One region of the Autumnicola musiva genome, then DNA from elsewhere that is predicted to be linked to it. Evidence: riboswitches for the same ligand, from Rfam matches in the RefSeq annotation. Region 1 holds a riboswitch; the other holds the start of a gene.

Region 1 (7,647 bases):
TACCAGGCTTACACTATATACATTCCTGTTTTTTACTGCTTCAAATTGGCGGTAATGTTCAGAATCTGCAAAAAGTTCCTCATAGGTAGTAAACTGGCCGGCGCTTATCCAGTACTTTGCACCCTGTGCTTCTGCAAGAACGCTTTCAAAAGAAAGTGCCATGCTGCCGCTTCCCTCGGTTTCAGAATAAATATAATCGGCATTGGCATCTTTTATAAATTCAGCGGTCCAGGAATTTCCGTAAGGCATATACCACTGATCTTTATACATGGAACCGCTTAAAACTTTGGGAGACTCCTTGCCAGTACTTGCCAGTTCCTTTGCATCTTTGTAACTGGTAGCGATTTGGTTAAAAATTTTTTTAGCCTGCTGACTTTTATTAAAAAATGCACCGAAAAACTTTATCCATTCTGCTTTGCCCAGAGGACTTTCTTCTGTCCAGTCTCCATTATAAACTACAGGGATTCCGGTTTTTTGAATGGTTTCAAAAGCAGAATTGTTGCCGTTAATTGCAAAGCCAATAACTACATCGGGTTTCAAATCGATTAAAACTTCAGTGTTAAGATCTTCATTTTTTCCTAATTCTTTAATTTCTCCGGAATTGATCAATTCCCTGGTTTTTACTGAAGAAATAAAGTCCAGGCCCGGAAAACCTTTTAAAGTGGATGTTACTTCCAGAGCTTCCAGAGCCGGAATATGAGTGGTGGAAGTTACCACAATACGCTCTATGGGAACTTCAATTTTTTGATCATACTCCAGGCCGGCAGGAATTTCTGCATCTTCTTCAGCTAAGAGATAGCGGAATTTTTCTTCGGCATTTGGCCAGGGAGTTTTTACTTCAATAATGGAATAATCATCAAATTTTTCTATTTCAAATCCACTGGCATAGGAAATTTCAACCTGTTCTCCCTGAGTAGATTGAATGTCTTCTGCCTTATTTTCTGAATTTTTACATGCGCCTGTAATTACTAGTAATAAAAGAAAAGTGAATTTTTTCAAGAGGAATGTGTTTAAGATTCAAAAGTAAGATTATTATTGAATATCTGAAATCTACAAACCTATCGTTACCCTAAACTCGATTCAGGGTCTCATCATATATGTTATAGGTTTTTAAAGTTGATATAAGATGCTGAAACAAGTTCAGCATGACGTCAGTTAAGGTTTTTATTCCAGGAGGTTTAATACTCCTATACTTGCCTCGTTGGTAAATGTCTAAAGTTCGGAAACGTGTTCCTCCTATGCTCCGTAGGCTTGCCCCGGAGAACTTTTACCAGGAACGAATAATCAAATATTCTTTAAAAATTTAGGCTGACAACAAACATAAATGTTTATTTTCGCACAAAATTTTTGGTTCCGTGCCGGGTTTTCCGGTACGATTAAAAGGGAATCAGGTTGAAGTTAGAAATACGAAATTAGAAGTTAGAAGCAAATTTAGATTACTTCGTACTTCATCTTTCTTACCTCTGACTTCAAACAAGCCTGAGCTGTTCCCGCAACTGTAAGCTTAGTCCAATTGGGATGCTTGTTGTTATCACTTCAAATACCACTGTTCTTTATGAATGGGAAGGTAAACAACAAGACGCGAGCCAGGAGACCTGCCAAAAGCAAACTTTAAAATCGAGACTTTCGGGATAAAAGTCAGAGGCAGATGAAAAACGCAAAATTTTACATTCTATTTCTGGTGTTGTTTTATGCCTTCCCGGCATTGGCACAAAAAGATTCTATCACTAAACTGGAAGAAGTTGTGCTGAGTGATGTAAAGCTTTTTAGGCATTCCCGCACCCAGGAAATTTCAGTTTTAAATGATTCTATTATTGCCGAAAATGAACCGTCTTTAACTTCTTTATTAAAGTTTAATAGTCCTGTTTATTTTAAAGAAAATGGTGTGGGAGGGGTTTCTTCCCCGTCTTTTCGCGGGACCACAGCTTCACAAACTGCAGTAATCTGGAACGGGATTAATATCAATTCTCAGTTTAACGGCCAAACCGATTTTAATACAGTCAACACTTCAAATTACAATAATATAGCTCTTAGGGCAGGTGGTGGAAGTGTTCTTTATGGCAGCGGTGCAATTGGCGGCAGTATTCATCTCAATAATCATTTTCGGTTTGATGGCGAATTTAGCAATGGCCTGAGGCTCGAAATTGGCAGTTTTAATACTAATATTTTAAATTATTCAGCTGAAGCATCTTCAGAAAAAACCAGCGTTTATATCAATTTTTCCGGAATAGAATCCGAAAATGATTATGACTACCTGGGAACAGAAAAGCACAATGAGAATGGTGATTTTTACAATACCAGTATGAGCGCGGGAATTGCACATTGGCTGAACGAAGACAATATTCTGAAATTTTACAGCAACTTTTATACGGGTGAGCGCGGTTTTTCGGGAACTCTTGCCGCTCCCTCCAATAATAAATATGAAGATTTAAATAGCCGCAATCTTTTAGAATGGAAGGGTTTTTTCAATGATTTTATTTCTTCCCTGAAGCTGGCTTATCTGGATGAAAAATATAAATATTTTGAAAACCGGGACAGTGAAAGTTTTACTTACGGAAACGCGGCCACTTATATTGCAAAATATGACCTTACCTATCAGATAAATCCTGAAATGAGCCTGAACGCCCTGATTGACTACAGGAATACGGATGGAAAAGGCTCTGATGTAGGACAAAATGTTAGGAATATTGGAGCTTTCGCGTTGCTTCTTAATCATAATTTAGGAAAGTTTTTTTATGAAGTAAGTGCAAGAAAGGAAATTACTGACACCTATGAGTCTCCTTTTTTATACTCTGTTGGAGCGGGTTATGCCGTTACTTCTTTTTATGAGGTAAATTTAAATTTCTCAAGAAATTTCAGGATTCCTACTTATAATGACCTATTCTGGGCTTCCGGCGGAAATCCTAATCTTGACCCGGAGACTTCTTATCAGGGGGAAATAAGCCAGAATCTTCACTTTAGTGATTTTGAATTCGGAATCACCACTTATTTAATGAAAATTAATGATTTGCTTCGGTGGGTTCCCGATTCCCGTGGCACCTGGCGTCCTGAAAATACTGAAAGCGTAAAAAATTATGGATTGGAATTCCGCGGAAACTTTGAGAAAAATTACACCGGACACCACTTCAGTTTAAATGCAAATTACAGCTACACTAAAACCAATGATGAGGTGCTTGATAAAGAGCTTATTTATACTCCGAGACATAAAGGCACTGCTTCACTTGGGTATTCATATATTGATTTTTCGTTTTTCTACCAGTTTCTCTATAACGGCAATATTTACACCTCTTCAGATAATAATTATCAGCTGGAAGGCTACACTATTTCGAATGCAGGAATTAATTACAGTTTTGGCAAAAGGGATTTTCTCACTGTAGGGCTGGAAATGCGGAATTTTTTTAATAAAGATTATCAAAGCTTACCGTCCAGGCCAATGCCGGGGCGTTCAATTAATAGTTCACTAACCATTAAATTTTAAATATGAAAATCAACAAAGTTTTTATTTTGGCTTTAGCAGCCATTACCTTTTTTACATCTTGTGAAAACGATGATGACCTTAATGAAATTCCTGTAGCAGAGGGAGATTATGCCAATGGTATTTTTATTCTGAATGAAGGCGTTTTTAATTCCGGCAACAGTACGGTTTCCTTTTTGGATGAAGAAACCGGGACTGTGGTGAAAGATGTTTTTGCTGCTGAAAATTCTGGTGCCGCACTTGGAGATACAGGGCAGGGTATGGGCTTCTATGAAGACTATGCTTTTATTGTGGTAAATGTTTCTAATACTGTTGAAGTTGTAGATCGGAATTCCTTTGAAACCGTTGCAACTATTGATGAGGGACTTCAAAATCCGCGTCATATTGCGTTTACAAATAGGAATGCCTATGTCACCAACTGGGGAGACGGTACAAATGCTGAAGACGATTACGTGGCGGTGATTGACCTGGAAAATTTTACCGTTTCAGAAAACATTAGTATAGAGGAAGGCCCTGAGGAAATTGTAGAAGAAAACGGAATGCTTTACATAGCTCAAAATGGAGGATATTCCGTCAATAATAAAATTACCGTTATAGATGCTTCTACTAATGAAGTCACAGAAACTATTACCGTAGGCAATCGTCCTGGTTCCATGGAGATTGAAGACGGATATCTTTGGGTTGCCGTGGCAGGAATGGGTTCTTATCCCGATCCTGCGGCAGAAACGGCAGGGAAAATTGTTAAAATAGACCTCACTTCTAATGAAATAGCTTCGGAATTTACTTTTCCAAATTCTACAGATCATCCTGCGAATCTTGATATTGAGAATGATAAAATTTACTATACTTTAGGAAAAAGCGTTTATACTTTTAATGAAACCGATACTGAACTGCCGGAAACTGCTTTTGCTGAATTGACCGATGTGGCTTCTTTATATGGATTTGAAGTTGAAAACGGAAATATTTATGCCGCTTCAGCTAATGCAGACTTTACAGGAGACGGAGATTTATTTATCTACAGCACTGCAGATGGGAGCCTGTTGAATTCTTATGAAGTTGGTATTAACCCTAACGGAGTTTATTTCAATGAATAAATAGCTAATTCACTCCAAAGTTATATCTAGCCCATACGTGTATTTCCCCAGGTATTGCATTAAACCTGAAAATATGCGTATGGGCTAAATTTTGAAAATAACAGCAGTGGGGTGAGCTGCGAAATTAAAAGTTTTCAGGCTTTAATAAAATCTTCAAAATCGGTAAAAAATTCTTCCAGTTTCAGCATTTTTTCAACAAAGAATTGCTGTACGTTTTCCCAGTCATTTCTATTATGAATGCTTACGTCTTTAAGCTGAACATAAATTCGGGAAATAGTCTTCCCTTCAGGAAGTTCATAGTTTTCATCAAAAATGGCATCAGGTAAATATTCAGCAAGAAGAATTTTCTTCAGCGAAAGCATCTTTTCATAATAATAAGCCTGGATCACTTCATCCTGAGAACTTACGTCCATGGAAACCTGCGCTATTTTACGTGTAAAAGTAAACTTTAGGTGGATTTCTTTAATCCTGGTATTATAAAGTAACCATTTATGGGGAAATTTTTTTCCGAATCCCGTCCAGAATTCCTGCGTAAGTTTTTTTGATTCTTCCCTGCTAAACATGATTTTTCTCTTTCTCCGGAATTGTTTTTTCAGAATTTTAAAAAGCGCTGAATAATTTTAGTTCAATTATACTATAAACATTTTATTGTCAGGTTGAGCGCAGTCGAAACCTCAAATAAAATAAGCCAGTAAAATTCCCAGAACGATTACGGCCAGTTTTGAAATATTAAAACTATGGTTTTTAGCCGATTCAAATAAAATAGTTGTGGAAACATGCAGAAAAATACCTATTACCACCGCGTTTATTGGGGCTGAATACTGCTGAAGAAATTCAAAGTTTTCCTGAAGCCAGCTTCCCAGTGGCGTCATAAGGGCGAAAAATGTCAAAAAAAGGAAGGTGGCTAAATTGCTCATTTTTGAGCGAATCAGGAAAACTGATAATATCGCCGCCACCGGAATTTTATGGATCACCACTCCGTGTAACAGGTGGCCGTGGTCATGTATGGGAAAACCTTCCAGCAACGCGTGCAGGCTTAAACTGCCCAGCAATAAAAAAGGAAATCTTCCAGCCTCTTCCTGGTGGTGCATATGCCCGTGCTCCACACCTTTGGACACAAACTCCAGGATGATTTGCAGCAGCAGTCCCAGCATTATAAAAATACCAATTTCATCTGTGCCATTATGATAAACCTCGGGTAACAGTTCAAACACCGTAACCGCTAGCAGATAGGCACCACTAAAGGAAAGCAACAATTTAAAACCGGTAGAACTGCCCGGTTTTAAAAACAGGGAAATGATGTAACCCGCAACAACGGAGAGTAAGGGTAAAATATAGATCATTCTTGGCAGCGGATTTTTTCGTTATTTAAGCTGTAGGCTTTAGGCACTAATCTGTAATTATACTTTAAACTTTGAACTCTTCACTTTTAATTTCCTACTTCTTATTTCGTACTTCATACCTCTCTTCACCCTTACTTCTTTCAGGAACGGCCAAAATTAATGTATTTTTGCGGTTCTCTAAAAACGTGATATGGGAAATAATTTTAAAATGATCGCCAAGACCATGTTCGGTTTTGAACCAATTTTGGCTAAAGAACTTATGGCTTTAGGTGCTATGGAGGTAAAAGAAGGAACACGTAATGTAAGTTTTGTGGGCGACAACGGCTTTATGTATAAGGCGAATTTGTGCCTGCGGACTGCTATAAAAATTCTTAAACCTTTTAAGAGCTTCAAAATTTATTCTGAAGAAGATCTCTATAAAAGTATATATGCACTACCATGGGAAGAGTTTATGAATGTAACTGACACTCTGGCCGTAGATGCAACAGTACATTCTGATACTTTTACTCATTCAAAATATATTTCCCTTAAGACCAAAGATGCCATCGTTGATCGTTTTCGGGATAAATTCGGAAAACGGCCCGATGTGGATCTGGATTTTCCCACTTTGAGGTTAAATATTCATATTGAGAAAAATTTCTGTAACGTGAGTTTTGATAGTTCGGGCCAGTCGCTGCATAAGCGAGGCTATAAAACCGCTACCAATATTGCGCCTATAAATGAAGTTCTGGCAGCTGGAATGTTGCTGCATTCCGGCTGGAATGGGCAGAGCGATTTTTTGGACCCAATGTGCGGGAGTGGAACCATTCTTATTGAAGCAGCAATGATTGCCTGTAATATTCCGCCGAATTTAAACCGAAAGGAATTTGCTTTTGAAAGGTGGAAAGATTGGGATGCCGATTTATTTGAAAAGATTGAAGAATCTGTTCTGAAAAAAATAAAGGAATTTCATTTTATGTTAACGGGATATGATACTTCACCTTCCGCAGTACATAAAGCTATAGACAATGTGAAAAATGCCAACCTTTCTGAATTTATTAAGATTGAAAGGCAGGATTTCTTCGAAAGTGAAAAGGAAACTGAGCGGCATTTACACATGGTTTTTAATCCGCCATATGGAGAACGCCTTGAAATTGATATGCCAAAGTTTTATAAGAGAATAGGAGATACGCTGAAGCAAAGCTATCCCGGCACCCAGGCATGGTTTATCACCTCTAATCTTGAAGCAATTAAAAATGTTGGCCTTCGCCCATCCAGAAAGATAAAAATGTATAACGGTGCACTGGAATCAAGGCTTTTAAAATATGAGATCTATGAAGGAAGTAAGAAAGCTAAAAGTGAGGAGCGAGGTTAGAACTATGAATGTAGAAAGACGAATTTGGAAGTAAAGAGTACAAAAAGGGATTGGTTGTTAGTTTATAGACTTCAAAATTTAAAATTCAGGCTTCAAAATAATTTCTGCGTTAATCTGCGAATTCTGCGGGAGCAATGTGGTGAAAAGCGAAGGGCACTAAAAGTTGTTTAGTGAATTTTAGAATTTAGAATTCATCATTTAAAATAATTTTTATAATCTCCTAAGGAGCGGTTTACCCGCGTATTTTAAACCTCTAACTCCAACTTCGCACTTCGTACTTATGCTTACTTCTTATAAAGTGGCAACAAATAAGAAATAGCATAGCCAAAACCTACTCCAAAACTACTATCATCATAGGTCCTGTTGAACCCCGGAATGCTG
Region 2 (7,647 bases), on a different contig from region 1:
ATTTCCCCAGGTCCTATTTCGAGGTTCAATCCCTTAAGTGCTAGTTTACCCTGATATTCCTTTCTAAGGTTTTTTGCTTCTATAACTACCTGAGAAGAATTGTTTTTTAAGATTTGCATACTTGTTCGTTTATAGTTTTTAAAGAACATAAGGCTTAAAAGCCACTGATTTCCAACTCAACATAATGGTAAACGCTAATATCATAAGTAGTATTGGTGTAAACTACACCTAGATAATACTCAACGTTTTCCCATTCTTTTTCACCATCTATAGGATTAGGCTCAGGATTATTGTTATCAAGCTCAGAACCAATTATAAGTTCTGGCGCTTCACTGGTATAATAACCGTCCTCATCTACATCTCTATTACTAAAGGAAAAAACATCTTCTTCGTTCTCATGGCTTTTAACGTCATATACAATTACTTTTGATAAATCGATACCTTCAATGGTTTCCGGAAGATGGTTGGCAGATTTTTTTACTAAGAACATGTACATCTCACCATCACCTTTTACACTGTTAATACTCACAGATGAGGTAATTGTATCCTGCTTAGCAAATGTTACATCTTCAGGATTCTCGAGTAGCTCATTGACAAAATAATAGCTTCCCCCTTTAGCAAAGAAATCCCAGGTATATAGATAGGGATCGACCGGTAGATTGGAAGCATCTATAAGTTGTAGGTCATATACCTCTTCCAATATGGTTCCGTTCTCATCGGTCACAGTGATTATAAAATTAAAATTTCCTTCGGGAGCGTCTTCGGGAATATCAAAATGTTTGTGGACCGTGGTATTGCGAAGGCCTTTAAATTCATCCCAGGAAATGTTGAAAGACCAGTCTTCTGTATAATCCTCCCCTTCTAGAGGAAGAATATCTACCGTTACCAAGTCAATTCTTTCCCCAGCAACAATATCGGCATTTAGGTGAAAGTCCCTTCCTATAGTTCCCTGCCCATTATTGCCAGATCCTACTTCTACGTTGCTAAGGCTGGGCCTGTCCAGTTCTTCAACCTTATCATCATCGCTGTTACAGGAGGTAAATGATAAAAAGCCAATAATTGCCAGTAGGAAAAAAAATCTTGTTTTCATAGTTGTTATGAAAATTATGCTTATTAAAAGCCACTGATTTCAATCTCGATGTAATGAAATAAACCAACATTATAAGTTGTATTTTCATATACAAGCCCAAAGTAATAAGTACCTGTTTCCCATTGCTTTTCCCCTTCTATAGGATTTGGTTCTGGAGCATTATCACTTTCAGCACCAATAACCATTTGCGGGACATCTCTTACAATCTCAAAAGAATCCAAATCAAAAACAAAATTAGAAAAGGTTTCTGTATCTGTCCAATTGCTATGTTCATAATAATCGTATACAATGACTTTGGAGAAGTCAATTGCATCAATAGTTTCAGGACGATGATCGAGTGATGCATTAATTAATATTAAGTACATTTTACCATCTCCCTTACCACTACTAATATCTGCCTGGGACGAAATAGTATCATTCACTTTAAGACTCGTTTCGTTTTCAGTAAATTCTCCATTTCTATAAATGAAATTACCATTTAGAGATAAATTGAAGGTTGTCAAATCTGGATCTACAGGAAGATTTTCTGGTAAAAAGATGGTAATTGTCCTCACTTCTTCTGAAATACTGCCATTCTCGTCAGATACGGTGATTATAAAGTCATATACACCTTCCACAGCGTCATCAGGAATATCAAAATGTTTGTGAACGGTGGTGTTGCGCAGGCCGCTGTATTCATCCCAAGAGATGTTAAAGGACCAGTCTCCAGCATACTCTTCATGCTCGCGAGGAAGAATATCTACACTCACCATATCAATTCGTTCCCCGGCCACGATATCTGCGTTGAGGTGAAAGTCCCTGCCTATAATTCCTCTTTCATTGTTATTTAATCCAATCTCAATATTGGTCAGTGTAGCCTCTGCCGGTTCTATGTTTTGGTCATCATCATTACTACAGGATGTGAATGACAAAAAACTAATAAATGCGAGTACGTAAAAAATTCTTATTTTCATGATTTTAGTATAATTATTAAGGATTTATAAATTTTAATTGTCAAGTAGGGTAATTCAAGAGTTTTGGAATAAACCCAATTGGTATTGTTTTCTTGGAATGGGTAGAATTTCTGATAAGGATCAGCTCCTAAAACTAGTATGAATAGTCTTGGAAGAGTTTCCTTGAGCCTATAAGGCATCTTCTAATAAAAAGTGGAATCCTAATTAGATATAATCAGAAAGAAACTCTAAACTTTGTAAAAGAGAATTTACCCAATTAATGCCGGGGGTGCCCGAAGCTGAAATAATCGAAATGGAAAAGGATTTACTTTGTCTTCAAGGGAAACTCTGTAAATCTCTTCCTTTAGGGGAGTGTATAATGTATAAGAATAGAATTCAGGGAAATCGGAAGTAGTGAGGTGAAAGGAACAAAAATCACAATCTGCTTTGGCATCCATATCGGAAAAATGAACCGAACTTATATCCGTATCGCCAAAAGATGTTTCGTGGGAAAGCGAATGCAACGCAGGTAAAATACAGGCAGAAAGGATAATACCTCCCAGTAGTAAGCATATTTTTGTTCTCAACTTTTCCACAGGTCACAAATCTAATAAACTGGTTCATATAAAACTCCATTTCTATTCATAAATTGTATATAATCTAAGAAGTTCTCATTGGAAATATATAACAAAATGATTTATGATATCTCCCTGAATTATCGCTGAAAATGTGTGAAATCTTCTTTCAATTGAGATAGCACTTAAAATTTGACTTTAAAAATGTCGTCAAGGTTTCAAAAAAAAGTTCCTAGTTCTTTGAAGTATTGTCATTGTTATTAACTGGGGACTTGATTCGAACCAATAACCTCGGATTATTATTATAAATTGGCTTATTAACCTCTTGGTATTCGAAACACTAAACTACTACACTTCAATAATTTAATATTTACACTAATTTCATTTTTCATATTTCGAACCAAAAAAGCTTTCAAAATGAACCACTATGGACTTGAAGTCCATAGTGGTTCATTCAACTATCTCAGAGTCCAATGCGATCATTATAAATTCAGAAGAAGAATATCGGGATTTTATTAATAAAATTAAAAACAAACCGCATAAAGATCAAATCGGAATGCAAAAACAAACAACTATGCCTCAACCCAATCACCTCTGCAATGGGGGGATTATTGAGATTAGTGCAGCTGATACCGGATATGCAAATTTAATATTTCAGGTTTATGTAGGTGCTGGTAGTTGTAATTTTACAGAAGTAATAGGCGGAGCTTTTTGAAGGATGGACTTTAGGAGTTAGTTATACTTATAAATACAGTGAAAATCATTGCGGTTATGCAACTGCTTATGGGATTTATAATTATAACTTATTTTTTGAAGGCATAGGAACTATATATGGTGATCCTGCGGAACATACCTTAGTTCCAAATTGCAATTAACTTTTAAGATAACACTAATAAATACTTTATTATGGAGATTAATCTATTTATATGGCAAACTATTTTGACCATCTTATTAATACTAGGAATTATATGGTTAATCAAATTTTTATTTTTTAAAAAGAAAAAATTTGATTCTTAATCCAGAAGTAATTAAATACGCCAGTTTTTATGTGCCAAAAGTTTGGTTAAACAGTTGTCCCGGCGAAAGAAATTGGTATGCTTCGTTGCAATAAGCATCGATATGAAGTCGGCTTTTAAACTCAATGTTTAATAAATTGTCCGAAGCAATATTTTCGGTAAAATACAATAGTTAAAAATCTAATTTTTTTGATGGAATTTCCGTAGCATCACCAGTATCATCTGAAGCTTCCGCCAAAGATTGCATCAGGTAGCATTTACCATTGCAATCTAACTTTGGCTTATCTTTATTGATACATAATACTTCTGAAATATATTCGTAGTTTAAAACATACTCCCCATAAAGCGAAAAAGGCCGAAGCACAATAAAAAAGGCGAGTAATGGGAAATAAGTATTTCACGCTGCAAAAATACTATTTGCCTGATGGTCTAGAAATCAATTCCGCTTAAAATTCAACTTTTAACATATCTACGATCTTTTGATTCTAACCATCATGGCTTGGCATAAAATTTAAAGAAACACAATTTTACCACTACTCTAAATTTTATTAATAAACTTTAAAACTTTCTAAAAACAATAACTAAATTTGCGGCTCATTAAAAAATGGTTGTCCGGATTTTTCGCCGGACATTAAAAAGGGAATCTGGTGAAAATCCAGAACTGTCCCGCAGCTGTAAGCTTTTTAAATGAAGCCCATATATGGTCACTTTCTAATTAGAGGGGAAGGCCGGGTGGATAAAGCAAGTCAGAATACCTGCCATTTTTAGTAATTCAATAAAGCTTTCGGGGATTGAAGCTTGGATTCGTAATATGAACCCTTTCATTAAAGGAAGTGGTTTGTCTTCCTTATTCTTCCTCGAATGTAAAATAACCTAATGAGGAAGAATTCAATTTGCATTGGTATACTATTATTTACAGGACTTTTTTTGAGTCCACTATTACTCCTGGCGCAGGAGCGGGATAGCATATCCCCAATAGTGCTTGAAGAAGTCTTGCTAAACCACCGTAAAAATCTTAAAGAAACTCATAATTCTCCCGCGCCGGTACAGGCAATCTCGGGTGAAAAACTACAAAAACTCAATAGTATAAATGTAGCAGATGCCCTGAGTTATTTTAGTGGTATTCAATTGAAAGACTACGGCGGCATTGGCGGTATTAAAACGGTTAATGTACGCAGCATGGGTTCGCAGCATACCGGGGTTTTCTATGATGGCATACAATTGGGAAATGCACAGAATGGCCAGGTGGATCTCGGAAAATTCTCGCTAGAGAATATGGAAAAAGTAAGCTTATATCAAGGGCAACGTAGTGAAATACACCAATCAGCAAAATCTTATGCTTCAGCCAATACCATCTATTTAAAAACAAAAACTCCAAAATTTAATGAGGGCAAAGCTTATAATTTTAAGGCAGGAGTAAAGTCGGGTTCTTTCGGGCTTTTTAATCCTTCCTTGAATGTAGATTATAAAATTAGTGACGCCATTGCGGTGAGGTTAAGTTCAGAAATGGTTAAAGCTCACGGAAGGTATAAATTCTTGTACTCCAACGGGGTCTATGATACCACGGCCGTAAGAAACAATGCAGATATCACCTCCTACCTCCTGGAAGCATCTGTTCACGGAAACCATACAAAAAATAATTCCTGGCAAGTAAAATATTACCATTATAGTTCTGAAAGGGGACTTCCAGGGGCAATTGTTGCCAATAGGTTTAGGCGACCGCAAAGGTTATGGGACCGCAGTAATTTTCTTCAGGCCGATTATAAGCATGAGTTTGGAGAAAAATATGCGATTAAAGTCCGGGGCAAAATAGGCGAGAATTTCTCTCGTTACCTGGACCCGGAAATTACCACTACTACCGGGCTTCTGGATAATAAATACGACCAACAGGAATATTATCTTTCCCTTGTAAATACCTATAAGATAAAACCTTTCTGGAGCTTAAGCCTGGCTACAGATTTTCAGCAAAACACCATGCAAGCCAATTTGTACCGTTTTGCTTACCCTAAAAGAAATACTTTGCTAAACGCCCTGGCCACAAACCTTAACTTTAACCGGTTTACAATGCAGGCAAGCCTTCTAAGCACAGGTATATACGAATCGGTACGGTATTATGAAGCTGCAGAAGATTTTCAGGAATATTCACCAAGCCTATTGTTTAATTTACAGCCTTTCGCATCTCCAGAGTTAAGAATACGAGGCTTTTACAAGAACATTTTTAGAATGCCCACTTTCAACGATTTGTATTACACCTTTGTGGGCAATACTTTTTTATCTCCAGAATATTCAGACCAGGTTAATTTAGGTTTTTCCTGGCAGAAAAAATGGGGAAATACTTTCCTTCATGTCACCAGCGATATCTATAAAATTTGGGTCACAGATATGATAGTGGCCGTTCCCGGTACCAATTTATTTAGATGGACGATGCTAAATCTTGGAGAAGTAGAGACCATCGGACTGGAAACTACGGTTAAAAACTCGGGAAATCTTTCCAAAGAACTTAATTATACGGTATTACTCACCTATACCTTTCAGGAATCTCTAGATGTAACCCCGGGTGGGAACAGCTTTGGGCAACAAATTCCTTACATCCCCACACATAGTGGCAGCCTAAGCGTAATGGCTTCTTATAAAACATTAGATGTTAATTACAGCTTTATTTATACGGGAGAACGTTACAGTCAAAAGGCTAATATCCCTTCGAACTATTTGAAACCCTGGTACACCCATGATATATCTTCCAGTTATATTTTTAATTTTTTAGACAACCCGCTAAAACTGGGTCTGGAAATAAACAATGTTTTAGATCAACAGTATGCGGTAGTAAGAAATTTTCCGATGCCCGGCCGGTCGTTTCGGGCAAACCTTAATTATGAATTTTAATAAAATAACATGAAAAAACTCTGTTTATTATTAGCATTAGGCTTTACCCTCTATTCGTGCCAGACTGATGACATTGATATTGAAGAGGATGTACAAAACCCCGAGATACCGACGAATCCAACAGACCCAGATGATGATGATGATGATGAACCTGTTGAATCAGATGATGCTGTAAGAGGTTTCTATTTGCTCAACGAGGGCAATATGTCTATGAACAAAGCCTCTCTTGATTACATGGATTTTGAAACCGGGGAATACAGAAGGAATGTCTTTAGCCAGGCAAACCCAAACCTGGTAGGCGGTCTGGGAGATGTGGGTAACGATATTGGCATCTATGGTTCTAAACTGTATGTGGTTGTGAATGCTTCTAATAAAGTGGAAGTACTCGATGCAGATACGGGGGTACGCCTAAAACAAATTGATATCGATAACTGCCGGTATATCACTTTCTATAGAGGAAAAGCTTACTTAAGCACTTATCTGGGCAATATTGGAGATCCCAATGCCCAAAACGGTATGGTGGCCGAGATAGATACCACCAGTTTGGAAATCACCCGACGGGTTGAAGTGGGAAGGCAACCTGAAGAACTTGTAGCCTATAACGATAAGATCTATGTGGCCAATTCCGGGGGATATAGCCCTCCGGATTACGAATCTACCATCTCGGTTATAGATCTACAGGATTTTACAGAAACCAGGCGCATTGAAGTGGCCATTAACCTTCACCGGTTAAAGATAGATAGCCAGGGAGATCTTTATGTGACCTCAAGGGGAGATTATTACGAAATACCATCAAGGCTATTTGTAATAGATACACAAACCGAGGAAGTGAAAGAAACTTTTGATGTAGGCGTGACCGATCTTACCATACATAATGATATTGCTTATATGTACAGCACAGAGTTTAGCTATATCACCGGAGATTATAACATAACCTATACGATGCTGGATACCCAAACTGAAACCTTTCTAGAGGATAGTTTTATAAATGAAGAGTTTCGCGAACAAATAGAAATGCCCTACGGAATCGCCATTCATCCCGAAACCGATGAAGTCTTTATAACTGATGCAAAAGATTATGTTACCCCCGGGAACCTTTATTGTTTTTCCAATGGAGAACTGAAATGGAAAGTACAAACCGGAGATATACC

Evidence for each region. Region 1 has a riboswitch for cobalamin ahead of RM539_RS06900 (TonB-dependent receptor plug domain-containing protein). Riboswitches for the same ligand answer to the same signal wherever they lie in the genome.
Region 2: linked by a shared signal. The riboswitch ahead of RM539_RS18280 (TonB-dependent receptor plug domain-containing protein) and the one ahead of RM539_RS06900 (TonB-dependent receptor plug domain-containing protein) in region 1 are both predicted to bind cobalamin.

The regions. Positions count from the first base shown of each region.
Region 1 covers NZ_JAVRHK010000003.1:438,626-446,272, forward strand. Annotated here, with positions in the region: gene RM539_RS06895 (ABC transporter substrate-binding protein) at 1-999, opposite strand, end outside; cobalamin riboswitch at 1,332-1,617, shown strand; gene RM539_RS06900 (TonB-dependent receptor plug domain-containing protein) at 1,649-3,478, shown strand; gene RM539_RS06905 (YncE family protein) at 3,481-4,569, shown strand; gene RM539_RS06910 (DUF4268 domain-containing protein) at 4,704-5,132, opposite strand; gene RM539_RS06915 (ZIP family metal transporter) at 5,244-5,912, opposite strand; gene RM539_RS06920 (THUMP domain-containing class I SAM-dependent RNA methyltransferase) at 6,103-7,266, shown strand; gene RM539_RS06925 (DUF6048 family protein) at 7,551-7,647, opposite strand, start outside.
Region 2 covers NZ_JAVRHK010000024.1:11,400-19,046, reverse strand. Annotated here, with positions in the region: gene RM539_RS18305 (ABC transporter ATP-binding protein) at 1-119, opposite strand, end outside; gene RM539_RS18300 (DUF4625 domain-containing protein) at 155-1,090, opposite strand; gene RM539_RS18295 (DUF4625 domain-containing protein) at 1,114-2,043, opposite strand; gene RM539_RS18290 (hypothetical protein) at 2,292-2,618, opposite strand; gene RM539_RS18285 (hypothetical protein) at 3,025-3,312, shown strand; cobalamin riboswitch at 4,202-4,390, shown strand; gene RM539_RS18280 (TonB-dependent receptor plug domain-containing protein) at 4,490-6,496, shown strand; gene RM539_RS18275 (YncE family protein) at 6,506-7,647, shown strand, end outside.